DNA from 2 places in the Rothia sp. HMSC072E10 genome. Region 2 is predicted to be linked to the other one. Evidence: riboswitches for the same ligand, from Rfam matches in the RefSeq annotation. Region 2 holds a riboswitch; the other holds the start of a gene.
The links. A riboswitch is a leader RNA that binds a small molecule or an ion and turns the genes downstream of it on or off. The one in region 2 is predicted to bind S-adenosylmethionine.
Positions count from the first base shown of each region.

Region 1: another riboswitch for S-adenosylmethionine. It lies ahead of HMPREF2944_RS00760 (methylenetetrahydrofolate reductase); the one in region 2 lies ahead of HMPREF2944_RS01055 (AMP-binding protein).

Region 1 covers NZ_KV814480.1:5,480-15,418, reverse strand. The annotation lists partial or broken gene HMPREF2944_RS00770 (ATP-binding cassette domain-containing protein) at 1-974, opposite strand, end outside; SAM riboswitch class I at 1,432-1,548, shown strand; gene HMPREF2944_RS00760 (methylenetetrahydrofolate reductase) at 1,666-2,571, shown strand; gene metE (5-methyltetrahydropteroyltriglutamate--homocysteine S-methyltransferase) at 2,719-5,046, shown strand; gene HMPREF2944_RS00750 (MFS transporter) at 5,602-7,041, shown strand; gene HMPREF2944_RS00745 (M13 family metallopeptidase) at 7,291-9,273, shown strand; gene HMPREF2944_RS00740 (beta-galactosidase, LacZ type) at 9,421-9,939, opposite strand, start outside.
Region 2 covers NZ_KV814481.1:70,260-80,198, forward strand. The annotation lists gene HMPREF2944_RS01035 (DHA2 family efflux MFS transporter permease subunit) at 1-597, shown strand, start outside; gene HMPREF2944_RS01040 (zinc-dependent metalloprotease family protein) at 961-2,085, shown strand; gene HMPREF2944_RS01045 (hypothetical protein) at 2,181-3,053, opposite strand; gene HMPREF2944_RS01050 (C4-dicarboxylate ABC transporter substrate-binding protein) at 3,347-4,435, shown strand; gene HMPREF2944_RS01055 (AMP-binding protein) at 4,599-6,737, opposite strand; SAM riboswitch class I at 6,742-6,859, opposite strand; gene HMPREF2944_RS01060 (ABC transporter permease) at 7,130-7,957, opposite strand; gene HMPREF2944_RS01065 (aliphatic sulfonate ABC transporter substrate-binding protein) at 7,957-9,018, opposite strand; gene HMPREF2944_RS01070 (ABC transporter ATP-binding protein) at 9,138-9,939, opposite strand, start outside.

The DNA.
Region 1 (9,939 bases), on a different contig from region 2:
AGATTAATATCTTTAAGCGCAAAAGACGACGCGCCCTCATACTGAACGGATACATCTTTGCATATAATTTTTGAAATATTTTCACGGTTAGGGTTAGAAGTTTTTATCTCAGAAGCATGGTCGTAAGTATCAGAGTCGCATACCCTTCGGAATTGCTGAACAGATAATGCTCCATTAATAATCTGGCCGAATGAATATCCCACCTCTTGGGTCGCGTTAACACAGGCAATGATTCCAATCAGCGATCCGGCCACATACGATATATCGGCGCCTGAATCCACAAGGAAGTACAGGGACGCAAAGAGTAAGACAGAGCAAAGTAGCCCGGCAACCATGGAGACGATTCCTCTAACACTTTCAAGGCTCAATTCCCTACCGGCTGCCCGGCGTCGCCAGGACGCTACGCGTTGCGAGAAAAATCGGGAGGCTCTCATGAGGTGAAGTTCTTGGGCGCGACTTTGAGCCATCAGATTGTCTAGATAGTAGTTCTCTACCCGATAGTCCTCGTACATTAGGGTGTATATAGCGTAATCACGTTTAGCGAGGATTACCATTGCAATAGATAGAGGTAGTGAACACAGCGCCGCAAAAATTGCTGCCACAATGCTGACGTTCGCAATATTAAGACAGAGGAGGAAAACCATCGCAAAGGCACTCACCAGTGTCATAACTGACATGGTGTGAACCTGCAATTCCTGTTTCGATATTGCCTCTCTAGCAGCACGTATATCTTCCTGTGATTTTGTGCTACCTATATCAGATAACGGAAATGTAGATAACCTGGTATTTAACATGCGGTGAACCCGATAGTTCATCTTTGATTTGAGGATAAGCATGTTACTTATTACCCAGCGTTGAGCAATGATATTAATTCCGACAACAAGGGCAAGAGCAATAATATAAATCCATGCTGCGCCACCATTTGAACCGCTCAAGGCTGATACTGTATTACCGATTAGCAGGGACTGGCTCAAGGGAATGCAGGCGATGATGGCTAGCGATAGGGCAGTGCTCACTAGGGTCGCGGGACAGGTTTTCCAGGCTAGGCGGAAGGACCAGAGTATAGAGGAAAATAGATTTTTCATTCTCACCACGCTCACAAAGTCATATTGAACTCATCTTTGAGCCCTGAAACTCCTCGATGAGCGGACATTGAAACACTACCCGTGCCTCACTAACTAACTCTACTCTTCAATGAAATATAAAACACACATATTCGTGCGTGTCCAAGAATATTAAGCAGATATATCTGTGATATTTTCGGCATTCAGGGGTCAGCCGACAGCCCTACCCGCAACGCCCCCAGCCCCCCTCGTCATAGTCGGTCATATTAAGTTCATATTTCGGTGACTCGTCATCTCTCGACATATTGGGTCATCATCCCCCGAAGTTCTTGCGCACCCTCCAAAACGCCCGGTACAGTGAAGGCGTTATCTATCAAGAGCGACCGAGAGATCTGGCTCGTCGACGTCGCAGCAACCTCGCCAGTATCCCCCACCGTCACGGTGCAGGGTGCGGACAAGGTGCTCCCGCCAGAACCGATAGAGAAGAATACCCTTCGGCACCCCTTGATGATGCGCACCCGCAAACCGGTGGCGCGCATCCTGCAGAAGAATTCGCGCACCCTTACGGTGCGTATCTATCGGGTGAACACGAAGGATGGTTATGACGACAGTTCACCCGGCTCTTTCTTTTGAGCTGTTCCCTCCGCGCTCACACGCAAGCTGTGAGTCGCTGATTCGCACCATTGCGGAGCTTGAGGGTACCAACCCCGACTACGTTTCGGTCACCTATTCCGGTGACGCGAAGCGCCGTCAGAAGACGCTGGCGCTGCTCGACTACCTGGTGCACGAAACCTCCCTCACCCCCCTGGCACACCTGATTTGTGCAGGCCACTCGGTGCACGAGCTGGAGCGTGCGGTCCGCCTGATTCTGGGTCTGGGCGTGCGCGGTTTCCTGGCGCTGCGCGGTGACGTGCAGGAAGGTCAGGTTTCGGAGCTTCCCTTCGCCCGCTACCTGGTCGAGCTGATTCGCCGCGTTGAGCGTGAAGACTTCGCCCACTTGGCGGCAGGTAAGGTGTCCATCGGCGTGGCGGCGTACCCGCAGAAGCACCCCGAGTCCGCATCCCTGCTGCAGGATATTGAGATTCTGCTGTCGAAGCAGCGTGCCGGCGCGGATTTCGCTATCACCCAGGTGTTCTTCGAGGATGAGCGCTACAGTGCCCTGGTCGATTCGGCTCGCCTGGCGGGTGTGGACATCCCGATTATTCCGGGCATCATGCCGGTGACCTCCCTGAAGCGCCTGCAGAACCTCTGCCAGATGGCGGGCATGTCGGTTCCGGCGGATCTGGCGTACGCCCTGGAGACGGCAACCAGCAGCGCAGAGCTGCACCGCATCGGCGTGGACTACGCACTGAACCAGTGCCGCGCCGTGATGGATGCGGGCGCACCGGGCCTGCACTTCTTCACCTTCAACGAGCATGCCGCGGTGCTGGACGTTCTGGACCAGCTGGACCTGCCCCGATACAGCAACCGTTTCTCCCAGCCCCTGAGCGAGCTGGAATTCGCCTAAACGCGACCCGCTCCGCCCGGCGCGGATGCGCCACCCAAGTTTCCCCCAAAGTACCCCGGGAGCGTCCCGCGGATCTCGGCCCCATCGACGGGGCCGGCAGGGCCCGCTGATTCTCCCATTTCTATCCCCAGTAAAGGAATATGCACTATGTCTAACGTTGCTTTCCCCGCCGCAACTATTGTTGGTTACCCCCGCGTGGGCCGCTTCCGTGAGCTGAAGAAGGCTCAGGAGGCTTTCTGGAAGGGCAAGACCACCCTGCAGGAGCTGCAGGATACCGCCGCTGACGTGCAGCGCACCTACTTTGAGCGCGTGACCGCCGCGGGCCTGAAGGCTGACAACTACTCGATTCCGGCGACCTTCTCCTACTACGACCAGGTGCTCGACGTTGTTCGCCTGTTCACCCTGGTTCCCGAGCGTCTGGCCGAGGCTAAGGATGCACGCGGCCTGCTGGATCTGCCCGGCTACTTCGCCCTGGCGCGCGGTACCGAGACCCTGCCTCCTCTGGAGATGACCAAGTGGTTCGACACCAACTACCACTACCTGGTGCCCGAGATTGGTGCCGGCACCGAGATTAAGCTGAACCTTGAGGCTATTGACGAGCAGCTCGAGGTCGCAAAGCAGGCTGGCGTGAAGGTTCGTCCGCAGATTGTTGGCCCGCTGACCCTGCTGCTGGGCGCTAAGGCTGAGCAGGGTTCCGCCGAGGACTTCGCACCCATCGACCGCTTGGACGAGTTCGTTGCCGCTTACGCTCAGGTGCTGGAGCAGCTGGCTGAGCGCGGTGTTGAGTGGGTTCAGCTGGACGAGCCGGGCCTGACCGTGGACCGTGCCGACAACGCGAAGGTTGCCGAGCTGGCCGAGCGCACCTACCGCGCCCTGGCCGCCGCCGAGAAGCGCCCGCAGATTCTGGTGACCAGCCCCTACGGTTCCCTGCGTGAGAACCTGCCGGCACTGCTGGGTACCGGTGTTGAGGCCCTGCATCTTGACCTGGTGCACGGCGTGTACTCGAAGGCTGAGCTTGAGTCTGTTTCTGCCGCCGGCGTGCACCTGGTTGCCGGTGTTGTGAACGGCCGTAACGTGTGGCGTGCTGATGTTCGTGCCGCGCTGAAGACCCTGGAGGCGCTGCCCGGCGCATCCGAGGGTGCCGTGTCGGTGTCCTCCTCGACCTCCCTGCAGCACGTGCCGCACGACCTGGCTCTGGAAGACCCCGCCGAGGTTCCCGTGGACGGCCTGGCCTTCGCCGACCAGAAGGTCGCTGAGATTGCACTGCTGGCTCGTGGCCTGGCCGAGGGTGAGGCCGCTGTTGAGCCCGAGCTGAAGGCTGCTGATGAGGCGCTGGCTCGCTTCGCCGCCGACCCGCGCAAGCACAACGACGAGATTCGTGCCCGCGCCGCAGCTGTGACCGCCGAGGACTTCGACCGTCCGACCATTGACGTTCGCCATGCGGCTCAGGCTGACCTGAACCTGCCGAAGCTGCCGACCACCACCATCGGTTCCTTCCCCCAGACCGCTGAGATTCGCCGCCGCCGTGCGGAGGCTCGTGCGGGCAAGATTTCCGCTGAGGAGCTGAACGGCTTCCTGCGTGACGAGATTGCCTCGGTCATCAAGCTGCAGGAGGAGCTGGGTCTGGACGTGCTGGTTCACGGTGAGGCTGAGCGTAACGACATGGTTCAGTACTTCGCCGAGAACTTCGACGGCTTCGCAACCACCCGCCACGGCTGGGTTCAGTCCTACGGTTCGCGTTGCACCCGCCCCTCGATCCTGTTCGGTGACGTGAAGCGTCACGGCGAGGGCCTGCGCGGTGAGGCGTTCACCGTGCCGTGGAGCTCCCACGCACAGTCGCTGAGCGAGAAGCCCGTCAAGGGCATGCTCACCGGCCCCGTGACGATTCTGGCGTGGTCCTTCGTGCGTGACGACCAGCCGCGCCGCGAGACCGCTAACCAGGTGGCTCTGGCTCTTGCCGACGAGATTGCCGACCTGGAGGAGGCAGGCATCCGCATCATTCAGGTGGATGAGCCGGCTCTGCGCGAGCTGCTGCCCCTGCGCCGCGACGAGCAGCCGCAGTACCTGGACTGGTCGGTGAACTCCTTCCGCCTGGCAACCAGCGGCGTGAAGGACTCCACCCAGATTCACACCCACCTGTGCTACTCGGAGTTCAACGAGATTATCGACTCGATTAACGCTCTGAACGCTGACGTGACCAGCATCGAGGCCGCCCGCTCGCACATGGAGCTGCTGGCTGATATTCCGGAGAGCTTCGTTTCCGGTCTGGGCCCGGGCGTGTGGGACATCCACTCCCCGCGTGTTCCCTCGCAGGAGGAGATTGAGTCCCTGCTGAAGGCTGCGATTGGCTACGGCACCATTGCCGACCTGTGGGTGAACCCGGACTGTGGTCTGAAGACTCGTGATTACGAGGAGACCAAGCAGTCTCTGCGTCACCTGGTGGACGCCACCAAGGCGATTCGCGCTTCTCTCTAGGTTTCCCACCCGGAGAGCTTTAGGTTCCGCTGCCTGCTGCGGGTTGACCGGATGATGGTTTGCTCGCGGTGATTCGCGGTAGGTGGCGGCTGTTCGGCTTCCCGCCGGTATGCGTACCGACTGCACGCCGAACTTTTGGGGATAGATAACGGGTCCGCCCGCACGGCTTCTTCTGCACCGTGCGGGCGGACTTTTGTGTGCTCGGGGGGTGCCCGTTGCGGGTTCGTTTCGGATTTGTCCCGGGTTCGTTTCGCGGCGTCCACGTGGTTTTCGCGGCGGATTTAGGGTATAAATTACCCTAAATTTATGTGTGGTCTGACCATAACATTCTCTTGCCGTTTATTGAAAGCATTTATATTCATCGCGCGCCGCGTGGCCCCGTCTCCCGATAGGTAGATGCGCATCACAGGTATTTTCAGATTCACCGGAATTTCAAGGCAGAAACGGCTTTTAAAGAACGTGCGTTCTGAATATCTGTTCACCGTTGCAAGAATACTATGCACATATGCCCATCAAATTAGCATTTTTATAAGAATCCGTTTTTAGAATTCCAGCATGACTACTACCACTTCATCAAAGAAGAAGAAGGGTTCTGCACCCCGCTGGCTCGCTATTCCGGCACCCAAGCCCCAGCTCAGCGAAGCAGAAGTTAATGCGAAGTACCCGCGCATGCGCCTGCAGGTCTTCATGGGTATCTTCATCGGTTACGCGACCTTCTACCTGATTCGTAACAACGTCCCGCTGGTCACCCCGATTCTGACCAAGGAACTTGGCTTCAGCAACGCAGCAATTGGTGCACTGTCCACGGCACTGCTGCTGGCTTACGGCTTCAGCAAGTTCTTGACCGCAATGATTTCCGACCGCTCGAATGCTCGTCTGTTCCTGCCCATCGGCCTGGTGCTCTCGGGTATTGCAAACATTCTGCTGGCACTGACCGGCTACATGGGTGAAGGCGCGGGTGCGGCAGGCTACGGTGCCGCTATCGCCTCCATCATGGCGACCATCATGGTCTTCAACGGTGTCTTCCAGGGCATGGGTTGGCCGCCCTCGGGCCGTGTGCTCGTGAACTGGTTCTCCACCAGCGAGCGCGGCACGAAGGTTTCCTGGTGGAACACCGCCCACAACGTTGGTGGTGCGCTGTCCGGCCTGCTGGTGGCCTGGGGCTTCTCCATGTTCGGCAAGACCTGGGAAGTTGCCTTCTGGTTCCCGGCTGTTATCAGCTTCGTTCTGGCGTTCGTCGCATGGCTGCTGATTCGTGACAACCCCGAGGCTGAGGGTCTGCCCACCGTTGACGTGTACCGCAACGACCCGCACAAGGTTGAGTCCACCGCTGAGGATCGTGCGGAGTCCACTTGGACCACCATCCGTAAGCACGTGCTGACCAACTCGACCATGGTGTACCTGGCTCTGGCAAACGTGTTCGTGTACACCCTGCGTTACGGTGTGCTGGTGTGGGCGCCGAAGTACCTGCACGATGTGCGCCACACCTCCCTTGAGGGCGGTATTGCGGGCTTCTCGATTCTGGAGCTTGCCGGCATTGGTGGCACCGTGCTGTGCGGTTACGTTTCTGACCGCATGTTCAAGGGTCGCCGCTCCCCCGCGGGTATCCTGTTCCTGATTGCGACCGTTGGCGCGATTCTGCTGTACTGGCTGCCTTCTTCGGATGCGCCGCTGTGGATTGCGTACGTTGCGTTGGCTCTGATTGGTGGCCTGATTTACGGCCCGGTCATGCTGATTGGTCTGCAGGCTATTGACCTGTCCCCCTCGCACGTTGCGGGTACCGCTGCGGGCTTCACCGGCCTGTTCGGTTACGCACTGGGTGCAACCCTGGCTTCTGCCGGTATCGGCATTATTGTTGACCACTGGGGTTGGAGCACCGCGTTCGTCTTCATGATTGTGTGCTCGGGTCTGGCCGTGCTGTTCCTCTGGCTGGTTAACGGTGCTGAGAAGCGTCTGATGGCTGAGCGTGCAGAGAAGCTGGCGGCTCAGGCTTAAGCGAATAGTGCTTCTTCTTTCCTGAACTGCTCGGCGGTTCGGGGGTAGATGTTAACCCGCCTGTACGGTTGTGTGACCGTGCGGGCGGGTTTTCTGCGTCCTGGGAGGGCTACCGCCTTCTCTGCCACCCGCGTAGCCCGCTGAGGAGCGGCAAAATGCCCCTGAGAAGCGCCTGTACCGGTGAGCCAGCATCTGGGTGCCGTGCCGGGCATCCTGTGGCTTGGGGGCGTAAGAACATAGAATGGAACCATGACTACTAACTCTGGAATCACTAAAGAATGGGTGGATGAAACCGTCAAGCCGGGCGACGATTTCTTCCGCCACGTCAACGGTAAGTGGCTTGCTACCCACGAAATCCCGGCGGACCGCCCCAAGGACGGCGGCCTGTACACCCTCCGCGATAACGCAGAGAAGCACGTGCGTGAGCTGGTGGAGAAGATTGCGAAGGAGCAGCCGGAGTCCCGCATCGGCGCGCTGTACAACTCCTTCATGGATGTTGAGAAGATTGAGGCGGACGGCCTGGAGCCGCTGCTGAAGGAAATCGCCCCGATTCTGAACTCGGCAACCCCTTCCCACCTGGCTGTGACCTTGGCGCTGCTGTCTCGTGCGGGTCTGCCGCAGCTGTTCGCCTGGTACACCAGCAACGACCCGAAGGACCCGAAGAACTACACGTTCTTCCTGTACCAGTCGGGTCTGGGTCTGCCGGATGAATCCTACTACCGTGAAGAGAAGCACGAGCAGGCGTGCGCGGCGTATGTTGAGCATATTGCCCGCATGTTCCAGCTGACCGGTCTGGCTGAGGGCTTCGGTCTGACTCCGGAGCAGGCGGCTCAGCTGGTGTTCACTCACGAGTCGGAGCTGGCTCGCCTGCACTGGAACGTTGTGGAGAACCGCGACGCGGAGGCAACCTACAACCCGTACCAGGCGACCGAGCTGGACGAGAAGTTCCCCGGCTTCCCGTTCTCGCAGTGGCTGCTGGCGCTCGGCACAGACCCGGAGACCCTGGGTCAGGTTATTGTGGGCCAGCCGTCCTTCTTTGAGGGTGCGGCGAAGCTGTTCACTTCCATCCCGCTGATGAGCTGGAAGCTGTGGGCTGTGTGGACTGTTCTGCGTTCGCGTGCGCCGTTCATGTACGACGAGCTGGTTCAGGAAAGCTTCAACTTCTACGGCAAGACCCTTTCCGGTACCCAGCAGATTCGTGAGCGCTGGAAGCGCGGCGTGGGCGCTGTCGAGAAGGCTCTGGGTGAAGAGATCGGCCAGGAGTACGTGGCTGTGCACTTCCCGCCCTCGCACAAGGAGAAGATGCTGGTTCTGGTCGGCAACCTCCTTGAGGCGTACCGCGAGTCCATTGAGTCGCTGGACTGGATGACTGAGGCAACCCGTCAGAAGGCGCTGGAGAAGCTGTCGAAGTTCGTCACCAAGATCGGTTACCCCGATAAGTGGCGTGACTTCTCCGCCCTGGAGCTGGTGCCCGGTGACCTGTTTGAGAACCTGCGCCGTACCGGTGCGTTTGATGCTGACTGGCTGATTGCCCGTAAGGGTCAGCCGGTGGATAAGTCGGAGTGGCTGATGACTCCGCAGACCGTGAACGCGTACTACATGCCGCCGGCGAATGAGATTGTGTTCCCGGCAGCGATTCTGCAGCCGCCGTACTTCAACCCGGATGCTGATGATGCGGCGAACTACGGCAATATCGGCATGATTATCGGCCACGAGATTGGTCACGGTTTTGACGATCAGGGTTCCCGCTATGACGGCGACGGCAAGCTGGAGAGCTGGTGGACTGAGGAGGATTACGCGAAGTTCAAGGAGCGTACCGCAGCCCTGGTGGAGCAGTATAACGCGTACGTTCCGGTGGGTCTGGACGAGAAGTTCCACGTGAACGGTGAGCTGACTCTGGGCGAGAACATTGGTGACCTGTCGGGCATGTCGATTGCGTTGAAGGCGTACCGCCTGGCGCTGAAGAAGCAGGGTATTGAGTCGCTGGACGATGCACCGGTGATTGACGGCATGACCGCTATTCAGCGTTTCTTCTTCTCGAATGCTCGCGGCTGGTGCACGAAGTCCCGCCCGCAGCATGCTGAGGTGATGATTTCGGTGGATCCGCATTCGCCGGATGAGTTCCGTGTGAACGGTGTAATGCGCAATATTGATGAGTTCTATGAGGCGTTTGGTGTCTCTGAGGGCGATGCACTGTACCTGGCTCCGGAGGAGCGCGTGCGCATCTGGTAGCATCCCGATAAGTGCATATGCTTTATTGCGTATATAAGTGAGGCGCCCGCCTCGTGGTTTTCAGCCACGGGGCGGGCGCCTCTTTTCTAGAGAGCTGTGGACGCTACACGAAGGTAGGCGTCTACTGCTACTGTGCCGAGCGTTGCGTTAGATAATTTCTAGCGCAATATCCATGTGCAGCGGCTCGGTTGCATCGATGTGGTACTGGCTGTGTACCGGCGAGCCCCACGAGTCATCTCCACCAACGCCGAGCTGACCTGCCAGGATACGCAGGTAGGTGCGGTTGTTCTCAGGCAGCTCCCACTGGTGGGAAGCTTCCTCAATCTGGTAGGAGGAGTAGGGCAGGAGCGATACGTGCAGGCCCTCACCGGCAGTCTGCAGCTGGCGGACACGGAAGCCGTGGTTGCTGTCGTTCGTCACTTCAGCCCAACGGACACCCATGTGGTTGCCGCTTTCCTGAGGTACCAGGTACGGTGCGTAGTCCTGCTCGGGGGTGCTTTCCCACACGCCCAGGCGGACGCCGCTGCAACGGTCGGGGTAGGAGTCGCCGGGGCCGAGGCCGTAGTAACGCAGGTGCGAGAACTCGCCGGGCAGTGCCCATTCCAGACCGAATGCGGGCAGGGACGGTGCGTCCTTCTCGCCGGGGTAGTCGATGGTTACTCGCAC
Region 2 (9,939 bases):
CCGATGGCGTTGTTCTCGGGCGCGTTGGCGCCGGTGGTGGGTGCGCGTCTGAACCGTAACGACCCGAAGTGGATTGCGGTAATTGGTTTTACGCTGATGGTTGTTGGTTTTGCTCTGCTGCGCCCGACGATGGTTGCGGAAGGCAACCTGTGGCTGATGGTCGGCCCGATGATTATTCTGGGCGCGGCGAACTCCTGCATTTGGGGTCCGCTGTCGGTGTCTGCGACCCGTAACCTGCCGCCGCAGCGTGCCGGTGCCGGTTCGGGTGTGTACAACGAGACCCGCCAGATGGCGTCGGTGCTGGGTTCGGCTGCGATTACGACCATCATGGCTTCTGCGATTACCTCGCACCTGTCCGCGTTGGGTCCGGCTGCCGCAGCGGGTGGTAGCTCTCACGGCGGTGCTGCTGGAGGTGTGCTTCCGCAGGTCCTGCGTGAACCCTACGCGGCGGCAATGGCTGATTCCATGATGCTGCCCCTGGTTGCCGCGGCGGTGGGCGCGGTCGTGTGCCTGTTCTACGCCTCCAAGAAGACCTCCGAGGCGGAGGGTGCCGCACAGAACGCTGAGGCAGAGCCTGAGTCAGAAAACACTAAATAGAAGGCTTATCAAAACGTTTTACGTCATAAACGGTGCATAACCTGAGATACGGTGCGAATACCGGGACAAACTAGATGCACTCTGTGTATGATGAGGCGGGTCACCGTCGAACAGAAGAGAACCAAGAACGGTTCCTTTTCCTCCATCGGAGGGTTCGGCAGTGACCCGCTGTCTTTTAAATGCCGTACTCACTTGCGGCACACCGGCTACATGCCGGCGGCAGCGACACACATGACCACTGAACCACGCGGTAGCCGCCTGACACTTCTACTCACCATAGAACCGGACCCGTACGACCCATACCGTGCGCAATGCCAGATGATGCAACCTCCCGCGTGGTCAAGATACGAAGAGAGATACTTTATGGCTTTCTCCCTGTCCCCCCGCCTGGTGCGTACCGCGCTCGCTTCGGCGGCCCTGCTGGTACTCGGCACGGTCGCGGCGCCCGCGGCTAACGCCTACAACCCCGACATCGACGGCGACGGCATCCCCAACACCTGGGAGATGAAGGGCTACGACGCCGACGGCGACGGCAAGATCGACGTGGACTACCCCGCGATGGGCGCCAATCCGCTGAAGAAGGATATCTTCGTGGAGATGGACTACATGCCCGGCCTGCTCGCCAGCGAGGAAGAGCTCGACCGCATCACCGAATCCTTCGCGCAGCTTCCCGTGCGCAACCCGAACGGCACCGTCGGCATCAACATCCACCTGGATGCCGGTAGCGCCCGCAGCGCCAAGTACAACCTCGGCGGCGGCAACGAGGTGGCGCACGAACAGCTCGACAACACCATGACCAAGTGGGCTGAAATCCGCTCCAAGAACATGGACCCCAACCGCGAGAGCGTCTTCCACTACATGATTTGGGGCGACGCCTACGACGAGTACGGCTCCTCGGGCCTGGGCTACGTGAGCGGCCGCGGCTTCGTCGTGACCGTGGGCCCGCGCTTCTGGGGTAAGTCCGCAACCTCCGACGTGCGCGTGGGCACCTTCATCCACGAGCTGGGCCACAACCTCGGTCTGGGCCACGGCGGCACCGATGACGTGAACGATAAGCCGAACTACCAGAGCGTCATGAACTACAAATACCAGATTTACGGCGTGCGCCGCGCCAGCGGTGAGCTGAAGTTCAGCTACTCGACCCGCGCTTACAAGACCCTGGACGAGAACAAGCTGGACGAGCGCGCCGGCTTTGGCCGCAACGCCTACGGCTGGCTGTACTTCCGCAAGCCGGCCTGGGAGGGTATCGATTTCAACGGCAACGGCAAGATTGACGACGAGCCGGTATCGGTCGATCTGAACGGTGACGGCCAGCTGACCGAACTGACCGCCCCGAATGACCTGGCAGCCCTGAAGCTTCAGGCTGAGGGTAAGGAGGCGCAGGGCGGCGTGTACCGTTCCGAGAAGCACCTCTCGGCCGCGATTGATCGCAACGAGATGACCGCCGACCTGGCCCGCTCCGAGGGCATGGTCCCGGCGAAGGACTAGTTCCTGGCGGCGGCCGATAGGCTGAGCCCGAAAGCAAAGGGGCCCGGCATCCATAACGGATGCCGGGCCCCTTTCTGCCTACTGTGGCGGCCGCGCTATCGGGTAATGGTTGCGGAGGCGCTTGCGCCCGCCAGATCCCGGTAGGTGTACTCGCCGTCATCGGTCAGCTGCATCGCAACGGTGCCGCTGGTGAGCTGAACGGTCGTGGTCAGGGTGTAGCTGGAGGTCACCTCGGTGAAGTACACCGGAACCTGCGAGGCCAGCACCTGTGCGTAGCGCACGGGGCCGTTGGCGGTCGCGGTCAGGAAGTCCGAGGTGCGGATATCCAGCACGCCGGTCCAGGTGTTGCCCTCGATGACCGGCTCGTAGAACTTCGCCGCGTAGGCCACGCCGTTGAAGGCGCTCACCGCCGGGTTATTGGTCTTGGCGCCGCCCTCGCTCTTGGCCAGCGCGGCCACCTCGGCGTCGTTGTCGGTGTCCCACAGCAGCGGCGCGGTGACGTCTTCGGCGGTGGGGAAAGTGAACTCGAAGGTCACCTGCAGGTGCGCCGAGCCGTACAGGTAGGTGCTGCCCTGGAACTCGCCCTTGGAATTGATGGGGGCGGAAATCCACAGGCCGGCACCGCCGTACAGGCCCGCACCGACGCTACCGCCGGGGGTGAAGGTGCCGCCGCCTGCGCTCTTCGGGCTCGTGGAGGTTGCGGTCACGTTGGGCACCTGCACGGTGTAGGAGTCCAGACCGTAGCGGGTGTCGAAATCGTTGGAGGGGTTGGAGTTGAAGGCCTGGGTGAAGACACCGAACTGCAGGGTCGGGGTCTCCGGCACGTCGGTGGAGGCCGCGTAGGCGGGTACGGTTGCGGCGGTTGCGACGACCGGCGCGCTCCAGAGAGCACCCTTGACGAGGGAGCGGCGGTTTACGCCGCGCTTGCCGGAAGCGGGGGTGCTGTGACTGGTCTGCTGTTGAGACATGTAATTATTCTTTCTTCCACGGGTGAATACGGTGATGCACGTGATACGAATTACTGATACTGTAGTGTAATTCAGCTCAACTTCAAAATTGTCTCAACTTTAAAGCAGGTTTTCTGCAATCTTCGGCTAAAGCTCACGAAGTGATGCGGCGGTAGCTCACGAGGCGCCCCGCCGGCCTGCAAACGACTCGCTACCCGCACGGGTGCGAACACCGAAGAACGAACACTGCCGTCCATCCCGCGTGCCCGTCACGGGTATCGCATCCTCACACCATCACATCAAAGGACAGATTTATGGCCTCTCTGAAACGCGCACGTATCGCGTTTGCCTCCCTGGCGGTCCTCTGCCTGGGTGCGGTCGCCGCCCCGGCAGCCAACGCCTACAACCCCGACATCGACGGTGACGGCATCCCCAACACCTGGGAGATGAAGGGTTACGACGCCGATGGCGACGGCAAAATCGACGTCGACTTCCCCGCACTGGGCGCCGACCCCAACCACAAGGACATCTTCGTGGAGATGGACTACATGCCCGGCCTGCTCCCCAGCGAAGAGGAACTGGACCGCATCACCAAGATTTACGCCGACCTGCCCATGCGCAACCCCGACGGCACCACCGGCGTAAATATTCACCTGGACGCCGGTAGCGCCCGCAGCGCCAAGTACAACCTCGGCGGCGGCAACGAAATCACCCACCAGGAGCTCGACAGCGAGTTCAACGCCCTCAACAGGATTAAGGCCTCCGAAGGTAAGTTCAACCCCGCCCGCGAAGGCACCTTCCACTACGTCATCTGGGGCGACTACTACGACAACAGCACCTCCTCCGGCATCGCTATTTTCGGTGGCCGTAACCTCATGGTCACCGTGGGCCCGCACTTCTGGGGTAAGGCAACCAGCGATATCCGCGTGGCGGTGTTCGTGCACGAGCTCGGCCACAACCTGGCGCTGAGCCACGGCGGCTGGGACGAGATCAACTACAAGCCCAACTACCTGAGCGTCATGAACTACCAGTACACCCTCCCCGGCGTGCCCATGGCCGACGGTAGCCGCTACTTTGGCTACTCCACCGCCGAGTACCGCATGCTGAACGAGGCGAAGCTCTACGAGGCGCGCGGCTTCGGTCCCCGCGCGGCCGGCTTCCTGTACAAGGGCGAGCCCGCTGACGGTCCCATCGACTTCAACGGTAACGGCAAGATTGATGCCGAGCCGGTCTCGGTGGACCTGAACGGTGACGGCATGATCTCGAACCTGGGCGCGGCGAACGACCTGAAGATGATTCGCTTCCAGGCGACCGAGCACCCCGAGCTCGAGAAGGGCCCCAAGCAGATTGAGCCGAGCGGTATTACCGCCGAGTACGCTCGTTCCCTGGGCCTGATTAACTAGGCGGTCGCCGGGGCGAAAGGCCTCGTCAGTACCGTTAAACAACAGGGTGCGGATACCGAATCATCGTTCGGTATCCGCACCCTTGTTATGTATCGCGACTCCTATGCAGGGGCCGCGCCGGGGCTGTGCCGGAGTCTTGTAGGGGCCGCGCCGGCAGGGGAGGCTAGGCCGCCTCACGCTCCTCTTCTCGCTGCACGCGGCCGGTCTCCACCAGCACCTGCGCGATGTGGCCCAGCGCCTCCTCGTTCTGCAGCGAGGAAACGTCACCCAGGGGGCGGCCCTGGTACAGCTCGCCGAGCAGACGGCGGGTAATCTTACCCGAACGGGTCTTCGGGATATCGGCAACCGCCACAACGTCCTTGGGCTTGGCAATCGGGCCGATGTGCTCACGCACGTGAGCCGTCAGAGCCGCCTTCAGCTCGTCCTCGGTCAGGGCCTTGCCCTCGTCGGTGAGCGTCACGTAAGCGACCGCCTGGTGGCCGGTCAGGTCGTCCTCCACAGGGCAGACGCCGGCCTCCACCACAGCCGGGTGGGTGACCAGGGCCGACTCAATCTCAATCGTGGACAGGCGGTGACCCGAAATGTTGATCACGTCGTCGATACGGCCGAGGATGTACACGTTGCCTTCCTCGTCTTCCTTCGCGCCGTCACCGGCCAGGAACCAGCCGCGCTCGCCGTAGTGGCGCCAGTAGGAGTCCAGGAATCGCTGCGGGTTCTTCCACACGGTGCGGGCCATGGAGGGGCCAATCTTATCGACCACGATGAAGCCCTGCCTACCCGGCTCCACCGGGTTGCCGTGCTCATCCACCACGCGGGTGGACACGCCCGGAACGGCGCGGGTAGCGCAACCGGGCAGGGGGGTGCAGTGCGGGGTGCCCACCGGGTAGGTGCCGGCGGAGGCGAAAGCCGGGTCGTGCGGGCGCGGGGAGCACACGGTCGAACCGGTCTCGGACTGCCACCAGGTGTCGATGAAGGATGCGGTGCCGCCACCCACGTGCTTGCGCAGCCAGCGCCACGCCTCCGGGTTGATGGACTCACCCACCGAACCGAGCAGGCGCACGGTCGAGAAATCGTACTTGCCGGGCTCGGGGCCGTCGGGGAACGCGCCCATGAGGGAACGAATCAGGGTGGGGGCGGTGTAGTAGTTGGTCACGCCGTAACGTTCGATGACCTCGAAGTGGCGACCGTAGTGCGGGGTGTTCGGGGTACCCTCGTAAATCACCTCGGACACGCCGTTAACCAGCGGGCCGTAGATTTCGTAAGTGTGCGCGGTCACCCAAGCGAGGTCGGCGGTGCACCAGTGAACGGTGGACTCCACCTTCTCGGGGTCGTTGACGGCCGACAGCTCGTCGGGGCGCAGCACGCCGTTCTCATCCACGTAATCCGGTAGCAGATCGTAGAGCAAAGCGTGGGTGTACGCGGTCTGCACCAGGTAGCCGCCCATCGTGTGCACCAGGCCCTTGGGCTTGCCGGTCGTGCCGGAGGTGTAGATGATGAACAGCGGGTCTTCTGCGTCGTGCAGCTCGTAGGCGTGGGTGTCGGGCTGGTCGTCCACCAGGTCGTGGTACCAGACGTCGCGGCCCTCGGTCCAGGGAACCTCAGCGTGCGCTACGGGGTCGGAGGCGCTGGTGCGGTCCACCACGATGACGTGCTCGATGTTGTTCTCGCCCGAGCAGGCCTCGTCGGCGTTGACCTTCACGGGAACAACCTTGCCGCGGCGGTTCTGGCCGTCGGTGGTGACGAGCACCTTCGCACCGGTGTCTTCCACACGGAATTTCAGCGCCTCGGCGGAGAAACCGCCGAACACGAGGGAGTGGATCGCGCCAATACGCGCGCAAGCCAGGGTGAAGATAATGGTTTCGGGAATGACGGGCAGGTAGATGACCACGCGGTCACCCTTGCGCACGCCCAGGGACAGCAGACCGTTGGCGGCCTTCGCGATGCGGCGCTGCAGCTCGGCGTAGGTGATGGCCTCGCGGTCGCCGGGCTCACCCTCGAAGTAGAGGGCGACCTTGTCGCCGCGGCCCGCCTCCACGTGGCGGTCCACGCAGTTGTAGGCGACGTTGAGCTTGCCGCCCTCGAACCACTTAATCTCGGGAACAGTGAACTGCTCGATGCCCTCCTCGTCGAAGCCGAGGGACTTCGGCTTCTCGAAGCGGTGCGCGGTGTGCCAGGGCTCAGCCCAGGTGAGTCGCTGCGCCTGCTTCTCCCAGAACGCTACGCGTGCCTCGTCAGATTCGAGCGCGGGGTTCGGGGTGGGGTTCAGCGGGTCGGTGAACGAAAAGGGGGTGGGCAGTCCCATATCTCTCCCATCGGTAGCTGGCATTAGCACCCTTGCTCGCGCTGCCTACTCGTGTGTGCGGATGCGCGAGGGGGTTGCTGCGACGTCATGGAGCCAGGTCTCTCGGTCGCTCTGGATGGTTTGCCTTCTTAGTAAAGCGCGCCGCGGGGTCCGATGCAAAGGTTCCCGTCATAAAAGGCACACTGTGTAGCGCTTCGTAATATAACGACACATTAAGAACCCCGCCCCGCGCTCACTACTGTGGGGCGCGGGGCGGGGCACATCATCATCATTCAGTAGGCGACAGGTTTCCCCGCCGACTTCTTTTTCCGGCGCGTCACGATGACTGACGCGCGGACATCTCTCCTGAAAACTCAGCGCGTGCTGAGCGTTGCGTTTAGCTGCCGGTGGCGCTAGTTGCTGGGGTACTTTGCCTTGACCCAGCGCTCAAACAGGCCGACGAGGGCGTCCGTAATCTTGCCCAGGATGGCCAGCGCCACGATGGCGAGCAGCAGGCGGTCGGTGCGGCCGTTGTTCTGCGAGTCGGTCAGCAGGTAACCCAGGCCCATGGAGGCGCCCAGCAGCTCGGCGGCGACCAGGAACAGCCACGCCTGAGCGAGCGCGAGGCGCAGACCCGAGATGACGGCGGGCAGAACCGCGGGAAGCTGAACCGTGGTGAACAGGCGCAGGCCCTTCAGGCCGAAGGCGCGGGCCATCTCCACGAGCTTGGGGTCCACGTGGGCGAGGGCAGCGGAAACCGTGGTGTACACGGGGAAGAACGCGCCGATGGCCACGAGGGTCACCTTCGAGTTCTCGCCGATGCCAATCCACAGCAAAAGCAGCGGGACCCACGCGAGTGAGGGGACCGCGCGCAGAGCGCCGATGGTCGGGGCGACGAACACGCGCACCGGGGTCGACAGGCCAATCAGCGATCCCAGCACCAGGCCGAGTACCGCGCCGATGCCGAAGCCAATCAGCACGCGCTGGGTCGAAATCGCGACGTGCTTGGCCAGCTCACCGCGCTGCGCCAGCTCGATACCGGCGCCCACCACACGGTCGGGGGAGGGCAGCTGGACCTGCGTGAACACGCCGTTGGTGCTCAGAATATACCAGAGCGCAATGAGCGCCAGGGGCAGGATCAGGCCCAGGTACTGCTTGCCGGCGAAGGGGTTCGAGGGAAGCTTCGGCGTCGGGAGCTTGGCCGCGCTCTCCTGCGCGGGGGCAATGGTTGCGGCGGTCATTACTTCTCCACCGCCTTGGCAATCTTCTCGACTGCGGCGCTGTCAGCCTTCTTCGCGAACTGGTCGTCCACGATGCTGTTCAGGGCCTTGTCCACGTCGGACTGGGAGGGGACGTCGCCGGACTCGACCAGAATCGGGCCAACGCCCTTGAGTACCTCAACCTGCTTGGCGCCCGGAACCGGGTCGATGTCCAGGTGGGTGCGGTCCATGACGACCTGGGCGGTCTCGTGCTTAATGCCGGACTCTTCCTCGACAATCTTCACGGCCTCTTCGGGGTTCTTCTTGGCCCAGGCGCGAGCGTACTCGTACACGTCCACGATGACCTGCGCGGCGGTCGGGTTGGACTGAATGAACTTCTCGGTGGCGTTCAGGAAGCCGTAGGTGTTGAAGTCCAGGTTGCGGTAGAAGAGCACGTCGCCGCTCTCCACCTCGGCGGCAGCCATAATCGGGTCCAGACCGCTCCACGCGTTGACCTGGCCGTTGTCCAGGGCGGTGCGGCCGTCGGCGTGCTGCAGGTTCTGAATGTTCACGTCGGAGGCGGAAATGCCGGCCTGCTTGAGGGCCTGCAGGAGCAGGAAGTAGGGGTCGGTACCCTTGGTGACGGCCACGCTCTTACCCTTCAGGTCGGTGACCTTGGTGATGCCCGAGTCCTTGCGGGTGACGAGCGCCGACCACTCGGGCTGCGAGTAGAGGCTGATGACCTTGATGGGGGAGCCGTTCGCGCGGGCCAGCAGCGCCGCCGAGCCCGCGGTGGAACCGACGTCGATGTTGCCGCTGCGCAGCGCCTCGTTGGCCTTGTTCGAGCCGGCCGACTTGACCCACTCAACCTTCTTGCCCTCGGCGGACAGGGCGGTCTCGAGCCAGCCCTTCTTGTGGATAATCAGCGAGAGCGGGTTGTAGGTGGCGTAGTCAATGGTCACGGTGTCCTTGCCGCCGCCGGCTGCACCGGAGGCGTTGGAGGAGCCGGAACCCTCACCGGCGCAACCGCTGAGCAGGGTTGCGAAGGCGGCGGCTGCGGCCAGGGACTTGAGGGCGGTACGGCGAGACGGGGAGAAAGTCATGATGGTTCTTTTCGCTTCTGAAGATGATGATGTGATGAGATGAGGAGCGCGGCCCGCAGGGTATAGCTAATTGGTTATATACCCTAGACGGCGCTAATACCGAGAGGGCTTGCGGCGGCTTAGGCCGCGATTTCCTCCACACCGAGCTCGGCGAGCAGTTCGCTACGCAACGCGGTGATTTCTGCATCCGCGCGGTCGCGGGGGTGGGCACGGTCAACGGTCACGATGCGCTGAATGGTCGCGGGGCCCTCCGGGGTATCCTTACCGAGCACGATGACCCGGTCGGAGAGGTAGAGCGCCTCCTCCACGTCGTGGGTGACCAGCAGAATCGTGGTCGGATCCTGGCGGTGCACGTCCAACAGCAAATCCTGCATGTTGATGCGGGTCAGCGCGTCAAGGGCGCCGAAGGGTTCGTCAAGCAGCAGCACGCCGGGGGTGCGGGCGAGCGCTCGGGCCAGGGAGACGCGTTGCGCCATGCCGCCCGAAATTTCCTTTGGGCGGTGGTCGGCGTACTCGCTCAAGCCGACCAGGCTCAGCAGGCGGGTCACGGTCGCCTCGCCCTCGGCCTTCTTGGTGCCCTGCGGCAGGCCGAGCGCCACGTTGTCGGCGACGGTGCGCCAGGGGAGCAGTCGCGGTTCCTGAAAACCAATGGCCACGCGGGGGTCGAGTCCGGTCACGGCTTTCTCGCCGATGCGCACGGTGCCGGCGGTGATGCGGTTCAGGCCGGCGGCTGCACGCAGGAGGGTGGATTTGCCGCATCCCGAGGAGCCAATCACCGAGATAATTTCGCCGGGTTCGGCGGTGAAGGTGACCTCGCGCAGAACCTCGTGGGTTCCGCCGGGTACCGCAAAGGACTGGCCAACGGCATCGAAGACGAGGGGCACTGCGGCACTGGATACGGCGTGCCGGTTCGCTGAGGAT